DNA from 3 places in the Paenarthrobacter sp. YIM B13468 genome. Region 3 is predicted to be linked to each of the others. Evidence: riboswitches for the same ligand, from Rfam matches in the RefSeq annotation. Region 3 holds a riboswitch; each other region holds the start of a gene.

Region 1 (5,148 bases), on a different contig from region 3:
GCTTGTCCGATCCCCCTGGCCATACCAGCAGCGTAACCAGCGATGAACGTAGTCAGGGGCGCGGCAGGCCGCACCACGGAGTGCGCGGCAACTCCTGCCACTGCGAGGACATCATTGATGTCCACTTCAACGCCCTCAAGCTCAAATGCCTGCAACAGCGCGCGGCACCAGTCCTCGAGCGTCTCTTCCTGGCTCTTCATGTCCGCCTCCTGCTCGTCGTGTATGCCCAGGGCCGCAGCGTCCTCCCACGTGTCCACATCATCGGTAGACCCATCGGGAACGGTAACGGCCAGCAGGTTCAGCCTAGCAAGCAGCCGGAACACAGAAGAGTTCGTTAACCCCGAAGTTGCAGAAGCTGCGGCAACTTCCCTTTCCAACGCCCGGGTGCTGTAGATCCCCAGGAGAGGCTGTTGCCGGCCATCGGCTGAGACGGCCATGGCGCCTTCCACTTCAGGGTGGCCACGCAATCCTTCCCATAGGGGCCCAATGCCCCTGGAAGCGTGCGGCATGTCGCACGCCAGGACGAGCGTCCACGCCGCTGGGCTGACTGACTGCTGAAGAGCGGCTGCCTGATGAATAGCCGCCGCCTCATGAAGGGCGGCCAGCCCAGCAGCAATCGCAGCGGCAGGGCCCGCGAAGGCCGGCTCCTCCTGGGCGATAAGAACTCCATCAGGCAAGACGCCGACGATACCAGGGGTGTCCGGACCAACCACCACCACACCGGAAGCCCCCCGCGCCGCCTGCAGGGCATGAGAAAGGAGGCTGGCGCCGTCGAACGTTAATCCGGGCTTGGGCACGCCACCGAGGCGGGTGGCCCTGCCACCCGCCAGAATCACAGCGTTGAACTCCATCCGCCCAGATTACCCGGACGGCGGGAGCGCAACAGAAATCGATCAGGCGGCGGATTCCGGCAACAGGAACGGGTCCCAGTCCGGCGCAGGTTTCTCGAGTTCTTTGATCTGCCACATGGTTCCTGTGGGCACGCCAGGTTTGAAACGAAGTTTCCAACCCATCTCGGCGAGCGTGTGGTCACTCTTGGCGTTGTTGCATTTCAAACACGCCGCAACCAGGTTTTCCCAGGAATCCGCGCCGCCCCTGGATTTGGGGTGGACGTGGTCTATGGTGTGGGCTGTTTTCCCGCAATAGGCGCAGCGATGGCCGTCGCGGCGGAGGACCCCGCGGCGGCTCACGGCAGTGATCCTGTTGTACCGGGGCCGGATGTAGCGATTAAGAAGAATCACGGATGGTCTTCCGAGAATCTCCTGTGGCCCGACGACAGGCTCGTCGCCTTCGGCCACCACGCTAGCTTTTCCAGTCAGCACAAGGACCAGCGCCCGGCGGAAGGTTACTACCGCCAGCGGTTCATATCCAGCATTCAGAACGAGTGTGCGCATGCACGTACCTCTTCACGGCCGCACCCGTCAGGGGCACGAGGGCCGGCTGCCCTCTGCTTGTACGGGCTGTGGATCGACAACACAAGGGTAAGCACTTATATGCCGTATCAACGAATTTTTCCGCCGTTTCGCCTGCGGTGTTGGCGAAAGTTCATGTGCGGGACACTTTTGCTGAGGACGCGGAAGTTCGCTAGAGCCACCCAAACGGGCCGGCGACACCTATATTTGGGCGTCACCAGCCCGTCTGAGTGGCAGCGACGTAAATGGGTGTCACCACGAGGTTGAGTCGCCGCGATAGTTAAAGCAGAACACCCCGCCGGCCTGCGCCTGCGGGGTGTTCTGTGGAGTATTTGATCAGCCGTTGACGCGGATGAAAACCGGGCCGGAGCCAACGTTCACGCTGAACAGTGCCGTGGTGGATCCGTTCCATCCACCGTGGACTGCCATGCCGTTGCCGACGTAAACAGCGATGTGCGCCATTCCGCCGAAGCCACCGTTGGCATAGTAAGCAAGGTCGCCGGGCTGGGCTTCAGCTGCACTGACCGTGCGGCCGAGGGAGAGGTAGCCGGCCGGCCAATCGTGGAAGTGAATACCGACTGCGGCCAGCGAGTTGGTCACCAGCATGGTGCAGTCCTGCGTGACGCCGAGCTGTGCGTAGGCCGCTGCAGCGATAGCCGCACCGAGGCCGCTGGATGCAGCAGGCGCCTTGGCTGCAGACGCATCCGAGTTGACCGCCAAAGTAGCGGTGCCACCGGCTGCCGGAGCTTCCTTGGCTGCGGCCTTCTCGACGACGGGAGCCGGGGCTTCCACAGTCTTGACCACAGGGCGCTCGTAGGAGATGGCAACGCTGGAATCGGCAGCAATGGTGGCCTGGGCAACCGACTGCACGTCAAGCGCAGACGCAGATGTAGATTCCCGCTGGACGTTGGTGTCGGCAGCATTTGCAGCAACGCCGCTGGTCAGGACAAGGCCCGATGCAGCTGCGATCACTGCTGCCTGACGGCCAACGCCACCGGCGTTGTCGCTGACAGCCTTGGCGATGACGGCAAGTGAGCTGGTCTTGGGGGCCTCAGCTCGATGCCGTGCAACCTTGTGTGCACTGGTCATGATTACTCTCTTTTCGTATCCGCGCACGCTGGGATCGCACGCGGGTAATGGGCTGCCAGCACTTGGGGGGCATGCTGGCTTACCCCGAATGGGATTTTCTAGCGGAGGGTGTAGAACGAGGATGTGCCGGTGGAAGCCACGGAGTGCAGAAGCGTGCCCTGGCTGGGGTTCAAAGCGCTGATCATCATGCCGTTGCCGACGTAGATGCCCACGTGGGCTCCACCGTTCTGCACGACGAGGTCGCCGGGGGAAGGGGTGCTGGTGGGCGTCATGATCGTCCAGGCATTGACGCGGGGGATGCTGATGCCGGCCTGGGCGTAAACCCACTGGGTGAATCCGGAGCAGTCCCAGCCGTTGGGGGAAGTGCCGCCCCAAACGTAGGGGTGGCCGATGCCGGTGTAAGCAATTGCTGCAAGTCCTGAGGCCGCGGCGCTTGAAGCGGCATCCTTGGCGCTGGAGGACAGGGAAGCGAGGGTGCCGTTCGCTTGGCCTTCGGTTGCCGTGCGCTGGGATGCCCGCTGAACCTTGGGAGCTTCCTTGGTAGCCACAACGGGGCTTTCGAAGGAAACCGTTGCGGTGGGCTCCGCGGTAACAACTGCGGTGGCGACCAGCTGCTGGGTGCTGGAGGATTCTGACTTGGAGACGTCGGTGTCAGCGGCCTGGGCCGGGAGTCCAACGCTGAGAACGAGCCCCGAGGCTGCGGCCAGAACGGCAGCTTGGCGGCCTACGGTGCCTGCATTGGTTGAGACAGCCTTGGAAAGGGTGTTCAACGGGTTCGTGCGAACCAATTCGGCGCGATGGCGCGCAGGGGTAGTGCGTGATGACACGAAGGTAGCCTCTCCCAATGCCTGCGAGGTGAGCTGTCGGATTCGGATGGGAGTCATCCGGCCGCGCCGCTTCAAGGAAGCTTTTGCGACTTAACCCCAAGGTCTTCTGACTCGAAGACCAAAATTGGTTCCCCCGCCCCTGCCAGACGATTTTTGCGAACGGACCTTGAGTGGTGGCAGAGCTAGGCAATCCACTCAAGTGCATCGGCCCCCTAAAAAGCCGATGCGCTTTAGACGGTACAACAGATGTTCGTGAATGTCACATTCAGGTCACGGGGCGTGTCATGAATGCGATAGACAACCATCAACTTGCTTACAGCCAGCCCATGGGATCTACGACTTCGCCGTTTACCTGGACCTCGAAGTGCAGATGGCAGCCGGTAGATGCTCCTGTGGTGCCGCTCAGCGCGACGGTATCGCCGCGGCTGACAGTCTGCCCCACCTTGACATTGAAGGACGACAGGTGGTTATACGTGGTCTCAAGGCCGTTGCCGTGATCAATCACGACCCGGTTGCCTCCGCCGTACTCATGCCACCCGGCGAACGTGACCTTGCCCGCAGCTGCGGCGTGAACAGCGGTGCCGCACTGGGCTACGAAGTCCTGGCCACGGTGGAAGTCGCCAGTGCCGCCGGTAAGGGGGCTGACACGGTAGCCAAACGGCGATGCCGTGACCAGCTTGTCCAGCGGACTTCCCAAGGTGCCAAGTGAGGAGGCGCGCTGTATGCTTCCCGCTGACTGGGCGCTCAACAACTGCTTGAGCTTGCCGTCCGGGTCAGCGGCGGTAGCGACTGCTGCACGACTGAAATCGATTTTGGCAGAGGCTGCTGCAGAAACTTCGGGCTGACTGCCACCGGGCACGGAGAGGGCCGACTCGGCCTGGCCGGACTCGGACGTGGCCATGACGGGGCTTGTGGCAGGCAGGCCTACAGTCAGGGCAAGTCCGGTGGCGGCAAGCGCGACACCGGCCTTCTGCCCGACACCACTGGCTGCGGCGAAGTCGGCTACCTGGCGCAACGGGCTCTTACGGCGGCGCACCTGACGCGGGGTGTCGCGTGGCCGGATCTCCATTGCGGCGCGGGCTGGCCGCAGCTCAGCAGCGGGGCCGGACGCGCGGCGGCGGCCCCTGACGTTCTGCGATGTCAAACTCTGTTCCTCTCTGGAAAGCCTGCGAAGTTAGCTGTCGGATTCGGGTCAGAGAGTTCAAAGACCCGGTCCGCACGAAGCGCAAACGGCACACAGGTGTCCCCGGAAGGACTTGCGTTAGTAGGCACTTCTGCTGCGGACTTCACCCCAAGGCTGCTTCTTTAGGCAGCCGCTTGTGGTTCCCCCGCCTCTGCCAGTAGTTGATGACACACCCGATCTGCTGGCAGAGCTCGGCTCCAGATCAGGTAACGCTTTGGTATCGGCGCTAGTAGATAACTATAGGCGATTAAAGCCCGCAGTAATAAATTCGTTATCTTTCCAAACGACCGTGTTGTGGGTGTCCCCATATCATCAGTCGCGGAAATCCGCAGGTCACGCGCGTGCCAGCCATCCCAAAGTGAGGTTTGACACCCCCGCGGTCCGGGAAAGTCAGAGTCAGTTGACGGCCACGAAGACGTGCGCAGCTACCTCGGGAGGCAGCTCCAGTGCTCCTTCAATGCCAGGAACGCGGACGGAGATGTACTCCCCCACCCGCTCCAAGGAGACACTCGCGCCGGGACGAATTCCGCCTTCATCGAGCTGGGTGAGGAGCTCGGGCTCAACCTGGATGGGTTCAGCAAGCCGGCTGACCACTACACGGGAATCGGCAGCGTACCCGTCCATCGCATGCAGCAGG
Region 2 (5,148 bases), on a different contig from region 3:
TTGGGGAAGGGCGCCCAACGCTGGGCTAGGGGGCGAATGCCTGAAACTTCTTTGGGGTGGAAAGTTAGGCTTGCATTCGACAACAGCGGGTCTCGTCGCCAGCGGGTGTGCTGGACCAGATTGCTGCGGCTGCAGGTGCTGTTGAGTTCTTGTTCACATTGGAAGTGTGCAACGTAACAATGGCAACACGCAAGTAACAAAGCGCCAAAACGTCCACATTTTGAGACAAGAGGGTCTATTGTGCTGCAGATCACAATTCTTTCACCATGGAAAATGAACGTCATTTCATTCGGCGGCGATGAGAAATATTCGGCTTGGGGTGAATTTTCTTCGGCAGATAGTGCATGATGCCCTCCCTGATTCCCATCAGGCGCAAAACGACGGAATCTCAAGATCTGAAACACTTGCTGTCCAATCCCAAGCGACTCCAAGCTCGAATTTTTCCCCCAAAATCTGCTACAAGCCGTAGAAACGGCACCTGTTGGGGCGGGCGCGCTCGTGAACGCCTGCCGCCGAACTCCCACGTGGCTAGTGTTGACCTCACAGCGTCCTCACAGGAGCGGCAAAGCTTCGGCAAACCAGCAGAATGGAGAGTTGTCACATGGCATCCCCGCACTCCATGACGAACAACCTTCCCCAGCTTTCCCACCCGGACGGCTCCCCTATCCGAGCCTTGGTGGTGGACGACGAGCCGAGTCTGTCCGAGCTCATGAGCATGGGCCTTCGCATGGCCGGCTGGTCCGTCGCGGTGGCAGCCGACGGACCGGAAGCTGTAAAGCTCGCCAAGGACTTCCGCCCCGACGTGCTGGTGCTGGACGTGATGCTTCCAGGATTCGACGGCGTCGAGGTCCTCAACCGGATCCGCGCCTTCGCGCCGGAAGTGCCCGCACTGTTCCTCACGGCCAAGGACGCTGTCCAGGACCGCATCGTAGGCCTTGCCGCCGGCGGGGACGACTACGTCACCAAACCCTTCAGCATGGAGGAGGTTCTCCTGCGCCTGCACCGTCTTGTACAACGCTCGGGTGTTGCGGCCATGGATACAGCGGAACTGGTGGTGGGTGATCTCACCCTCAACGTGGACACACGGGAGGTTTCGCGCGCCGGCGAGGACATCCAGCTCACGGCAACGCAGTTTGAGCTGCTTCGCTACCTCATGGAGAACCCCAAGCGCGTGGTCAGCAAGGCACAGATCCTGGACCGGGTCTGGGACTATGACTTCGGCGGGCAGGCCAACATCGTGGAACTGTACATTTCCTACCTGCGCAAGAAAATCGAAGCCAACCACCCGCCAATGATCCACACCGTCCGTGGCGCTGGCTACGTCATCAAGCCTGCGGACTGAATCTTGTCCACCCCTTCAGGCGTAACCCGCAAGACCCAGCGGAACTGGCTCAATCCCTCCACCTGGCATTTGCGCACGAGGTTGGTCCTGGTGGCGATGGCCTTGCTGGTGGCTATTTGCAGCGCAGTGGGAGTGGTTAGTTACGCCTCCATGGACATGTACTTCAACAAACAACTGGACAAGCAGTTGGAGCAGGCCTCAAGCCGCGCGAATGAATTCGGCAGGCCGCCGTCGAGCTTTCCCTCAAGCGGTCGGCCAGATCCACTGGAGGCCCGTGGCCAAGGTGCCGGGACGCTCAACGCGCGGATCGATGGTTCCGCGGTCATCAACTCGGGCTTCCTGAACGCAAACGGTCGCCGCGTGGCACTCTCGGCAGAAGACAAGCAGGTCCTGCTCTCGCTCCCCCGCGACAAGGGGCCCGTTGACCGTTCATTGTCCAACGGCGACTACCGGTTGGTGGCAGTTGAGACCCCCTACGGCGACATTATTGTGACGGGCCTGCCGTTGGCTGACAAGCAAAACGCCGAGGCCTCGCTGGTATGGACCATGGTGCTTGTTTCCCTTGGCGGCCTGGTGCTGATCGGCCTCGCGGGCACTGTCATCATTCGCAGGACCATGCGGCCACTTGAGCAACTCTCGGAGGTCGCAACCAAGGTATCGCGCCTTCCCCTCGACGCCGGTGAAGTGGCGCTCGCGGTGCGCGTACCGCCGTCGGCCTCCCATCCAGGAACAGAAGTTGGCAGCGTTGGCCACGCTTTGAACCAAATGCTCAACAACGTTTCCAGGGCCCTGGAAGCCCGTCAGGAGAGCGAAACCAAGGTCCGGCAGTTCGTTGCCGATGCCTCCCACGAACTTCGGACGCCGCTGACCGCCATTCGTGGGTACACCGAGCTTCTTCGTATGACGGAGAACTTCACGGAGGACGGCAGGAAATCGCTGGCGCGGGTCCAGAGCCAGTCGGAACGGATGACCACGCTTGTGGAGGACCTGTTGCTGTTGGCGCGCCTGGACGAAGGCCAGGCGTTGAAAGTCACCGATGTGGACCTGACGCAGCTGGTGATCGAGACCGTCAGTGACGAAAAGGTGATGGCACCGGACCACATCTGGAAGCTCCAACTCCCTGACGAGCCCATTACAGTGCGCGGGGACGCAACCCAGCTGCATCAGGTGCTGGCCAATCTGCTGTCCAACGCCCGCAAACACACCGATCCAGGTACCACGGTGGTCACAGGCGTCATGCTCTCCGCGGATGGTAGTGCGGTGGTCACAGTCACCGACAACGGGCCTGGTATTCCCGCTGGGTTCCAGAGCCGTATCTTCTCGCGGTTTGCCCGGGCTGACGCGGCGAGATCGGGGTCGGAAGGAACCTCCGGACTGGGCTTGTCAATCGTCGAATCCATCGTCCAGGCGCATGGGGGAAGTGTGGAAGTGACGTCCCGGCCGGGACACACGGAATTCGCTCTTCGATTCCCCACGGCTTTGAACGAACGCATATAACGAATCGGGCAACATGACGCGCCGTGAACGTGATCTCTGTTACCCAAATGTGACTTAAGCCGAAACCTCCTGTACCTTCGAAAGGGTGGGTCGCCCCTAACTGGCCCGCACCCGGGATGCGCCGAGCTCTGCCACTTCCCGGAGTTCCGTTCTCATTCGAGGCAGAGACGGGGGACCCAGAGTCTCCGGGCACAGTACTTTCCTTGCCCTTGGGGTGAAGCCGCAGCTACGCGCGCGGCCGGATGACCTCATCCGAACCCGACAGCTAACTCCGCAGGCGCTGAGAGGTAATCACACATGTCTGAATTCAACGATCAGACGCGCCCTTCCGCGCGTCACCGTGACGAACACACTGCTCCCCTGACGAAGTCGCAAGCCGTTCTGAAGAACGCTGCACGGCGCGGCAAGACCGGGCAACGAATGTCAGTTGTTGCAGGAGTCGTTGCCGCAGCATTGGGCGTCGCATCGCTCGGTCAGGCCGCAAACGCCGCATTCAATCTCCCCGAAACGAGCCAGGCGTCCGAGACGCAGGCTACCGCCCAGGTCAGCAACAAATCAGCGGAAATTTCTGCGTCCTTGGATGCTGCTGCCAAGAAGGGCGCTGCAGACAGGGCTGCTGCAGACCAGGCGGCTGCGGCACAGGCCGCTGCCGAGAAGGCTGCCGCGGAGAAGGCTGCGGCCGAGAAAGCCGCTGCCGACCAGGCAGCTGCCGCCGAGAAGGCTGCCGCTGATGCAGCCGCCAAGCAGGCTGCGGATGCCGCCGCTGCTGCAGCCGCGGCCGCTGCTGCGGCTCCCAAGGCCGTGGACGATCCCGCTGCTGCCAAGGCATACGCCGCCAGCATCCTCGCCAACTACGGTTGGGGTCCGGGTGAAATGACCGCCCTGAACACACTGTGGGAGAAGGAATCCAACTGGCGGACCACCGCGACCAACACCTCCAGTGGCGCCTACGGAATCGTGCAGTCATTGCCAGCCTCCAAGATGGCAACTGCAGGCGATGACTGGCTGACCAACTACCAGACCCAGATCAAGTGGGGCCTGAACTACATCAAGGAACGCTACGGCTCCCCCTCCGCCGCCCTCGCCTTCCACTTGGCCAACAACTGGTACTAAGCCAACTCAATAAGCACGTTTGAGCCCACCCCAGCGGGCTCAAACGTTCAGGGCATGATTGCCGCCCCGTTTTCCGCCGTTCGCAGCAGGGATTACTGCAGCCAACGGCGGGACCGGGGCGGTTTTCGCGTTTAACCTGCCCTCCCAGGTTTAAGAAATCGGACGACGCCGGCTTGCACCTGACGTTACGTCAGGACTTAGCGTTGTGCTCATGACGGGAACAACGGGATCCGGACCGTGGAGCATCGGTGAGCTGGCCACAGCGTGTGGCGTCAGCGTGCGGACGCTTCACCATTACGACGAGATCGGGCTGCTGTCCGCAAGCCAAAGGACACCGTCCGGTCATCGCCGGTATTCGGAGCGCGACTTGCGCCGGCTATACCGGATCAGATCCCTTCAGATGCTGGGGCTTCCGCTCGCGGCCATCGGCAAGGCGCTGCAAACCCCCGAGGATGATCCTGAGTCCATTCGGGGCCTCCTCCAGCAGCAGCTGGCCCATGTGCAGGAGCACGCCCAGCAGCTCCAAGCGCTCCAAAACCGTTTGGGCGAGCTCTTGTCACGCATGGACGGACACGCCATGCCCACCCCTGAACAATTCATGTCAACGTTGGAGATGATCACCGTGCTCGAAAACAACTTCACAGCCGAACAACGCCAGCAACTCGCGGACAAGCGGGAAGAACTCGGCGCAGAAAAAGTCGAAGCCGCCAAGCAGCAGTGGGCTGCCCTGGTGGAAGAAGGACTGGCGCACGTCCAAGCCGAGAGGCCCGTCACGGATCCCTCCGTCCAGGAATGGGTGCGCTCATGGGACGGCATCGGTTCCATGTTCCACTCGAGTGAGGACACCAAAGCTGCAGCGCGTGCAGCCTGGCAGGAAAACAGCCAGGCCATCAGCGCGGGACTGCCGTGGAGCGCTGAGCAGTTGGCCGGGCTGATGGCTTACCTGGAAAAGGCGCGCTCGGCCTTGTAACAGGACGTCGCTATGCTTCCGGTTCGGCCTCTGCCGCACCTCGAACGGCTGCGATCGAGGCAGCGACGTCACCTGCGTCCGTGGACCAGTTACTCACCGAAATCCGGAGGATTTCGCGTCCGCGCCATGAGGAACCTGACATCCACACAATCCCTTCGGCCATGAGTCTCTGGGTGACGCGGTGAGTGCGGTCATCGCTGCCGAAGGCCACCGACACCTGCGTGAA
Region 3 (5,148 bases):
GGCAGCCTTAGAATCTCCCCGAGGTCGTAGTCAGCTGGCTCCTCCAGTTGCGAGTAGGTGCAGCTCTCCGGAGTCCGGTCCGGACGCCATCGACGAAATTGGGTGGTGTGCCGGAACCGGTCGCCTTCCATGTAGTCATAGGCAACCTCGATGACGAGCTCAGGCCGAAGGGGAACAAAGGTGAAGTCCTTGCCGGCGCTCCACCTGCTCTGCGCGCTCGGCATTCGGGAACCTGTAGCTGCGGCATCTCCTTGATCGGCCCATTGCCCCCAAGGATGTTCGCTGAACTCCGTCTGGTATGGCTCAAGTTCGGCCACCAGGCTTTCGCGCTTGGCCATGGGGAATGAGGCCACCACCCCCACGTGCTGCAGCTGACCGGCGTCGTTATACAGCCCAAGCAGCATCGACCCCACAACCTTTCCCGTTTTATGCCAGCGGAATCCAGCCACCACGCAGTCCGCGGTGCGTTCATGCTTGGTTTTGAACATGACACGCTTATTCGGCTGGTACGTCCCCTCGAGCGGTTTGGAAAGTATGCCGTCGAGCCCAGCACCTTCCAGCTGCACGAACCACTCCTGTGCTTGGTCGAGTTCCGTCACCGCCGGCGTTACGTACACAGGCGCCTCAGCTTTGGCCAGCGCCTTCTCCAAGGCGGCCCGACGCTCGGAAAACGGCTTGCCCATGAGGTTCTCGTCTCCCAGCGCGAGGATGTCGAATCCGATGAAGGAGGACGGGGTGCTCCCGGCAAGCATCCGTACACGGCTATCTGCGGGGTGGATGCGCTGCTGAAGGCCTTCGAAGTCGAGCCTGTTCCCAGCTATGAGGACGATTTCGCCGTCGATCACGCATTTGTCCGGAAGATTCTTCTGGAGGGCTTCCACCAGCTCAGGGAAATACCGTGTCATGGGACGTTCGTTGCGGCTGCCCAGGATGATCTCATCCCCGTCTTTGAAAACGATCGTCCTGAACCCGTCCCACTTTGGCTCAAAATGGCCCACATCAGGGATCGAAGGAACGGACTTGGCAAGCATGGGCGAAATGGGCGGCATCACTGGGAGGTCCATACGACTATGTTCTACCTGCCGCCCGCGGCTGAAGCTAGTCTTGGGCCATGGATATCTTGGCCGTTCTAGTGGCAGTGCTGGCAGCACCTGCCCTCGTTGCGGCCCTATGGTTCTGGGTCTCCCGCCAGAACAGCAAGGGGAAAGTACGGCGCGGCGCCACGGGCGGGGTGCTGGGTGTGGCGGACGAAATTTTCCGACCCGAGACCCATTACGCACACCAGGTCCAAAGGATCCAGCACGAGCTGCCAGCCCCGGCTCCGGCCCCGGAGCCTAAGTCCTAACGGACCTTCACGCTGGAAGGCGTCCCGCCCGTTACATTAATGTGACTTTAGTATGGCGCTCATGTACGGTCTAAGAGCGACCCGTATCTCCGCTGGGCCGCTTCCGGGTTGACGCCGAGCTCTGCCGCAAACCGGGATCCGCCAGACTCGCGGCAGAGACGGGGGACCCAGAGTTCCCGGGCCTGATTTTCCATAGGCCCTTGGGGTGAAGCCGCCATGTGCGGCCGGACGGCCTCGTCCGAACCCGACAGCTAACCTCGCAGGCGTTGAGAGGCAACCACCATGTCCCCAACCATGGATCAGCCGCGCCGCGCCCAAATAGCGCGCGAGCGTACCCAGCCAACCGGACGCCGTCGGGCCCAACCCAGCGGATCCTCCACCAGCGCGCCAGCAGAAGGTTTAGAAGGCACGACGCCGGAACCCGCCACTGCTTCCACTCCCACCCCTGTGGCACCCACCACGCGCGCGGCCGCTCGCGCGGCAGAGCGTGCACGGGCAGCCCAGGCAGTTATTTCAACTGAGACAGCTCCCGCTGAAACTGCTCCAACAGAAACAGCACCGGTGGACTCTGCTCCGGCGGATTCTGCTCCGGCGGGTTCTGCTCCCCTGGAGCAGGCAACTGCTGCGATTCCAACTGTTCAGGCGCCCGAACCGGTCGCGTCCGAACCGCCTGCGAATCCCGAGCCGGCCACCGCTGCGATCCCGATCGTTCAGGCGGCCACGCCCGCTGCTGCACCCACCCCCGCCGCGCCGGAACCGGAACCCGCCACCGCTGCCATCCCGGTCGTTCAGTCAAAGAGCCCTGCCGCTGCATCCACCCCCGCCGCGCCGGAACCGGAACCCGCCACCGCTGCGATCCCGATCGTTCAGGCAAAGAGCCCTGCCCAGCTCGCCGCGGCCGCGACCGCCGCTGCTGGTCTCGCAAGCCGGAAAGCCCTTCGCGCCCAGGAAACCGAGAGCGGTACGGCCCATAAACTGGCACCCGCTGCCGAAACTCCAGCAGGCGCCCCTACCTTCGGAGCTTCATCCGTGGGCGGGTCATCACGGGGTGGGTCGTCCTTCAGCCACGAACCACACTCCGTGCTCACCAAGGCGGCCTCGGTCAAAACGATGGGCCAGCGCATGGCAGTTGTGGCTGGAGCCTTGGGCTTGGTATTGACTGTTGGCACCATGAGCCAGGCCTTCGAGCTCCCCTTCTTCGGGCAGGAAACGCCGACGAAGGAAGCCAGTGACGCAAAGACGGGTGGCGACAGCAGGCAGTCAACTTCGGCCGCCCCTGCACCCAGCTCGTCCACCTCCGCCGCGTCCGCTTCGTCGGCCACCAGCGAGGCCGGACTGCCGGCAACTGTTGCAACGCAGTCGTCAGAAGAGGCACCCGCTCAGTCGCCGTCGTCCCTTCCGACTCCGCAGGTTTCACTTGCGGATCCTGTTTGGGTTCCTTCGGCAGTCCCGTCGGCTGTGGTTCCTGTGCCGGGCGTGACCACTCCTGTCCCAACCCAGCCGGCCCCAAGCCCGGTCCCGTCGGACACGGTTACCACCCCACCGGCCACGACCACCCCGACTCCAACGGGGACGCCGGCGCCCACTCCAACACAGACTCCGGCGCCAAAGCCAAAGCCGACCGGCAGCCCCAGCACCACCACACCGTCCACTGATTCACCCTTGGACCTGGACTCCGTACTTGACGGCGCCACAGGGATCTTGAAATGAGCACGCGGCTTCCCAGGACCAGCGCGCACGTCGGATGGCACGGCCGGTACTGCAGCAGCAGCCGCACTGCCACGTTCCGCAGTCGGATGGGCCGCTGGAGCTGCCAGCGGTTGCGCCGAGCCTAAGGACTCACGGCACCAGGAATCACGCGATAGGAATAGCAGCAACAAGATGGGGCAGGCACCTACCAGGGTGTCTGCCCCTTGTGCTCCCTTCCGCACCTGATCCGGGGCCTAGATCCGGGGCCGCGAGGCCCACCTCTGGGCCTTCAGTGCGGCGTGCAACTCGAGCCTGATCCCACCGCTCAACGGATCAGCTCCGATGAGCTGGCGGATGCGGCCGAGGCGGTTGTAGATGCTGCTCCTGTGCAGATGAAGTTTCGCGGCAACGTCCTGCACTGAGCTGTCGTTGTCATAGAGCAGTTCCAACACGGGCAGGAGTTCGCCGTTCTTATCCTGGTCCTCCAAAGTCCTGAAATGAACGGAGCCCGTATCATCCCAGCCGCCCGGCGCCTGAAGACGATCAAAGAGTTGATAAACGCCCACCGCCCGACTCTCCACCAGTTCCCCGAGGGGCGGATCCACGGCGGCGGCCTGTGCTGCCACTTTCGATTGCCTGTAGGCGCCTGCCAGTTGCCGGATAACCTGGAACGGCTCACTGATGCCCAGGATCACCCGGTCCACTTTGCGGCCCGCACGCTTTGCGAGCTCCAATTGATAGTGCACCAGGACCTGGGCGTGATCCGCCCTGCCACCGGATTCGCGGAACAGGACAACGGAATGCGTCTCCGTCCCGGCGCTGAACAGCGCGGCGTTGACACCAATGGTGGACTGCAGCGCTGCTGTTCGGTGCGTTAGCGTCGCGGCGATGGGGTCGACGTCGGTTCCGCCGCCGTCCGCGTCCAGGATGGTCACCAGTTGCCACGGACCGCGGCCTTGGATCTCCTTCCAACCGGCCACCGCTGCCACTGCGTTCGACTCGCCAGTGCAGGCCGCCAGAAACTCCTGCTCCCGCCTCCTGCGAAACTCTGACTCGGCCGTGTTGGAATCGAGCAGCAAACCAGCCAACAGGTCCAGTTCGTCACGCACGCCGGGCAATTCGGCGAGTATCGCCGTCGCGGTTTGCTCCTCAAGGTCCTGCTGCACCCATAAGTAGCCAACCCGAAAACCGCGCACCAACAGTGGGACGCAAACGCGCCCGAGCATGCCTAGCTCGTCGTTCGCCGGAACAACAACCGGGCGCACCGCCGTCGCGATGCCGTGGGAGAGCTGCCAAGCACTGACATCGCTCGGCACCCGTTTGCTCAACAGGAAGTTCACGCGGACGCGGTCGGCGTGGGATTGGTTGGAACTGTAGGCGAGGAGGACGCCGTCGAGGTCCTCCAGGGACAACCCCCTGCCAAGCTTGAGCGCCACTCGTTCAACGATCTCCTCGACGTCCTGCTGCATCCAGAAAGCGTACCAACACAAGGCGACACCTGACGCTCCAGCTCTCGACAAATGTCGAGCTTGATTTGAGCTGTTCCTTGAATTTACGGGGTTTTCACTTGCGCCGAGCTGGGAGGTCCATGTCGCCTGCCTCACAGCCGGATTTATTCTGGAATCACAGCCCGCAGCAAATATCCGGCCGAAAAGCCGCTAACGATGGAGCCAGCAAATGATCATCGGCGTCCCCAAAGAAATCAAGAACAACGAGTTCCGCGTAGCCATCACGGCCGCAGGTGTCCACGAGTTCCGCACTCACGGACACACCGTTCTGGTTGAGCGGGGCGCGGGCCTGGGCTCGGGAATCACGGACGAGGAATACTCGATCGCGGGCGCCGAAATCGTTGCCGACGCGGACGACGTCTGGGGCCGGGCCGACATGGTCATGAAGGTCAAGGAACCCATCAAGGCCGAGTACCACCGCTTCCGCAAGGGCCTCATCCTCTTCACATACCTGCACCTCGCCGCAGAGCCCGAACTCACCGCCGAGCTCATCAACTCCGGCGTCACGGCCATCGCCTACGAGACGGTCCAGGAAGGACGCACCCTCCCGCTGCTCGCCCCGATGTCCGAGGTCGCGGGCCGCCTGTCCGTGGTGGTCGGCGCTTC

Evidence for each region. A riboswitch is a leader RNA that binds a small molecule or an ion and turns the genes downstream of it on or off. The one in region 3 is predicted to bind cyclic di-AMP.
Region 1: linked by a shared signal. The riboswitch ahead of ACFX4T_RS23120 (C40 family peptidase) and the one ahead of ACFX4T_RS14285 (hypothetical protein) in region 3 are both predicted to bind cyclic di-AMP.
Region 2: linked by a shared signal. The riboswitch ahead of ACFX4T_RS11725 (hypothetical protein) and the one ahead of ACFX4T_RS14285 (hypothetical protein) in region 3 are both predicted to bind cyclic di-AMP.

Annotation. Positions count from the first base shown of each region.
Region 1 is NZ_JBHZPI010000031.1:27,121-32,268, reverse strand. It holds gene ACFX4T_RS23135 (NTP transferase domain-containing protein) at 1-851, opposite strand, end outside; gene ACFX4T_RS23130 (HNH endonuclease) at 894-1,394, opposite strand; gene ACFX4T_RS23125 (NlpC/P60 family protein) at 1,749-2,501, opposite strand; gene ACFX4T_RS23120 (C40 family peptidase) at 2,600-3,271, opposite strand; cyclic di-AMP (ydaO/yuaA leader) riboswitch at 3,333-3,503, opposite strand; gene ACFX4T_RS23115 (M23 family metallopeptidase) at 3,642-4,472, opposite strand; cyclic di-AMP (ydaO/yuaA leader) riboswitch at 4,477-4,718, opposite strand; gene ACFX4T_RS23110 (metal-dependent transcriptional regulator) at 4,908-5,148, opposite strand, start outside.
Region 2 is NZ_JBHZPI010000010.1:143,176-148,323, reverse strand. It holds gene ACFX4T_RS11735 (response regulator transcription factor) at 602-1,342, shown strand; gene ACFX4T_RS11730 (sensor histidine kinase) at 1,346-2,839, shown strand; cyclic di-AMP (ydaO/yuaA leader) riboswitch at 2,949-3,133, shown strand; gene ACFX4T_RS11725 (hypothetical protein) at 3,137-3,952, shown strand; gene ACFX4T_RS11720 (MerR family transcriptional regulator) at 4,164-4,922, shown strand; gene ACFX4T_RS11715 (pyridoxal phosphate-dependent decarboxylase family protein) at 4,933-5,148, opposite strand, start outside.
Region 3 is NZ_JBHZPI010000014.1:38,353-43,500, forward strand. It holds gene ACFX4T_RS14275 (ATP-dependent DNA ligase) at 1-1,064, opposite strand, end outside; gene ACFX4T_RS14280 (hypothetical protein) at 1,112-1,345, shown strand; cyclic di-AMP (ydaO/yuaA leader) riboswitch at 1,475-1,625, shown strand; gene ACFX4T_RS14285 (hypothetical protein) at 1,628-3,055, shown strand; gene ACFX4T_RS14290 (PucR family transcriptional regulator) at 3,289-4,503, opposite strand; gene ald (alanine dehydrogenase) at 4,712-5,148, shown strand, end outside.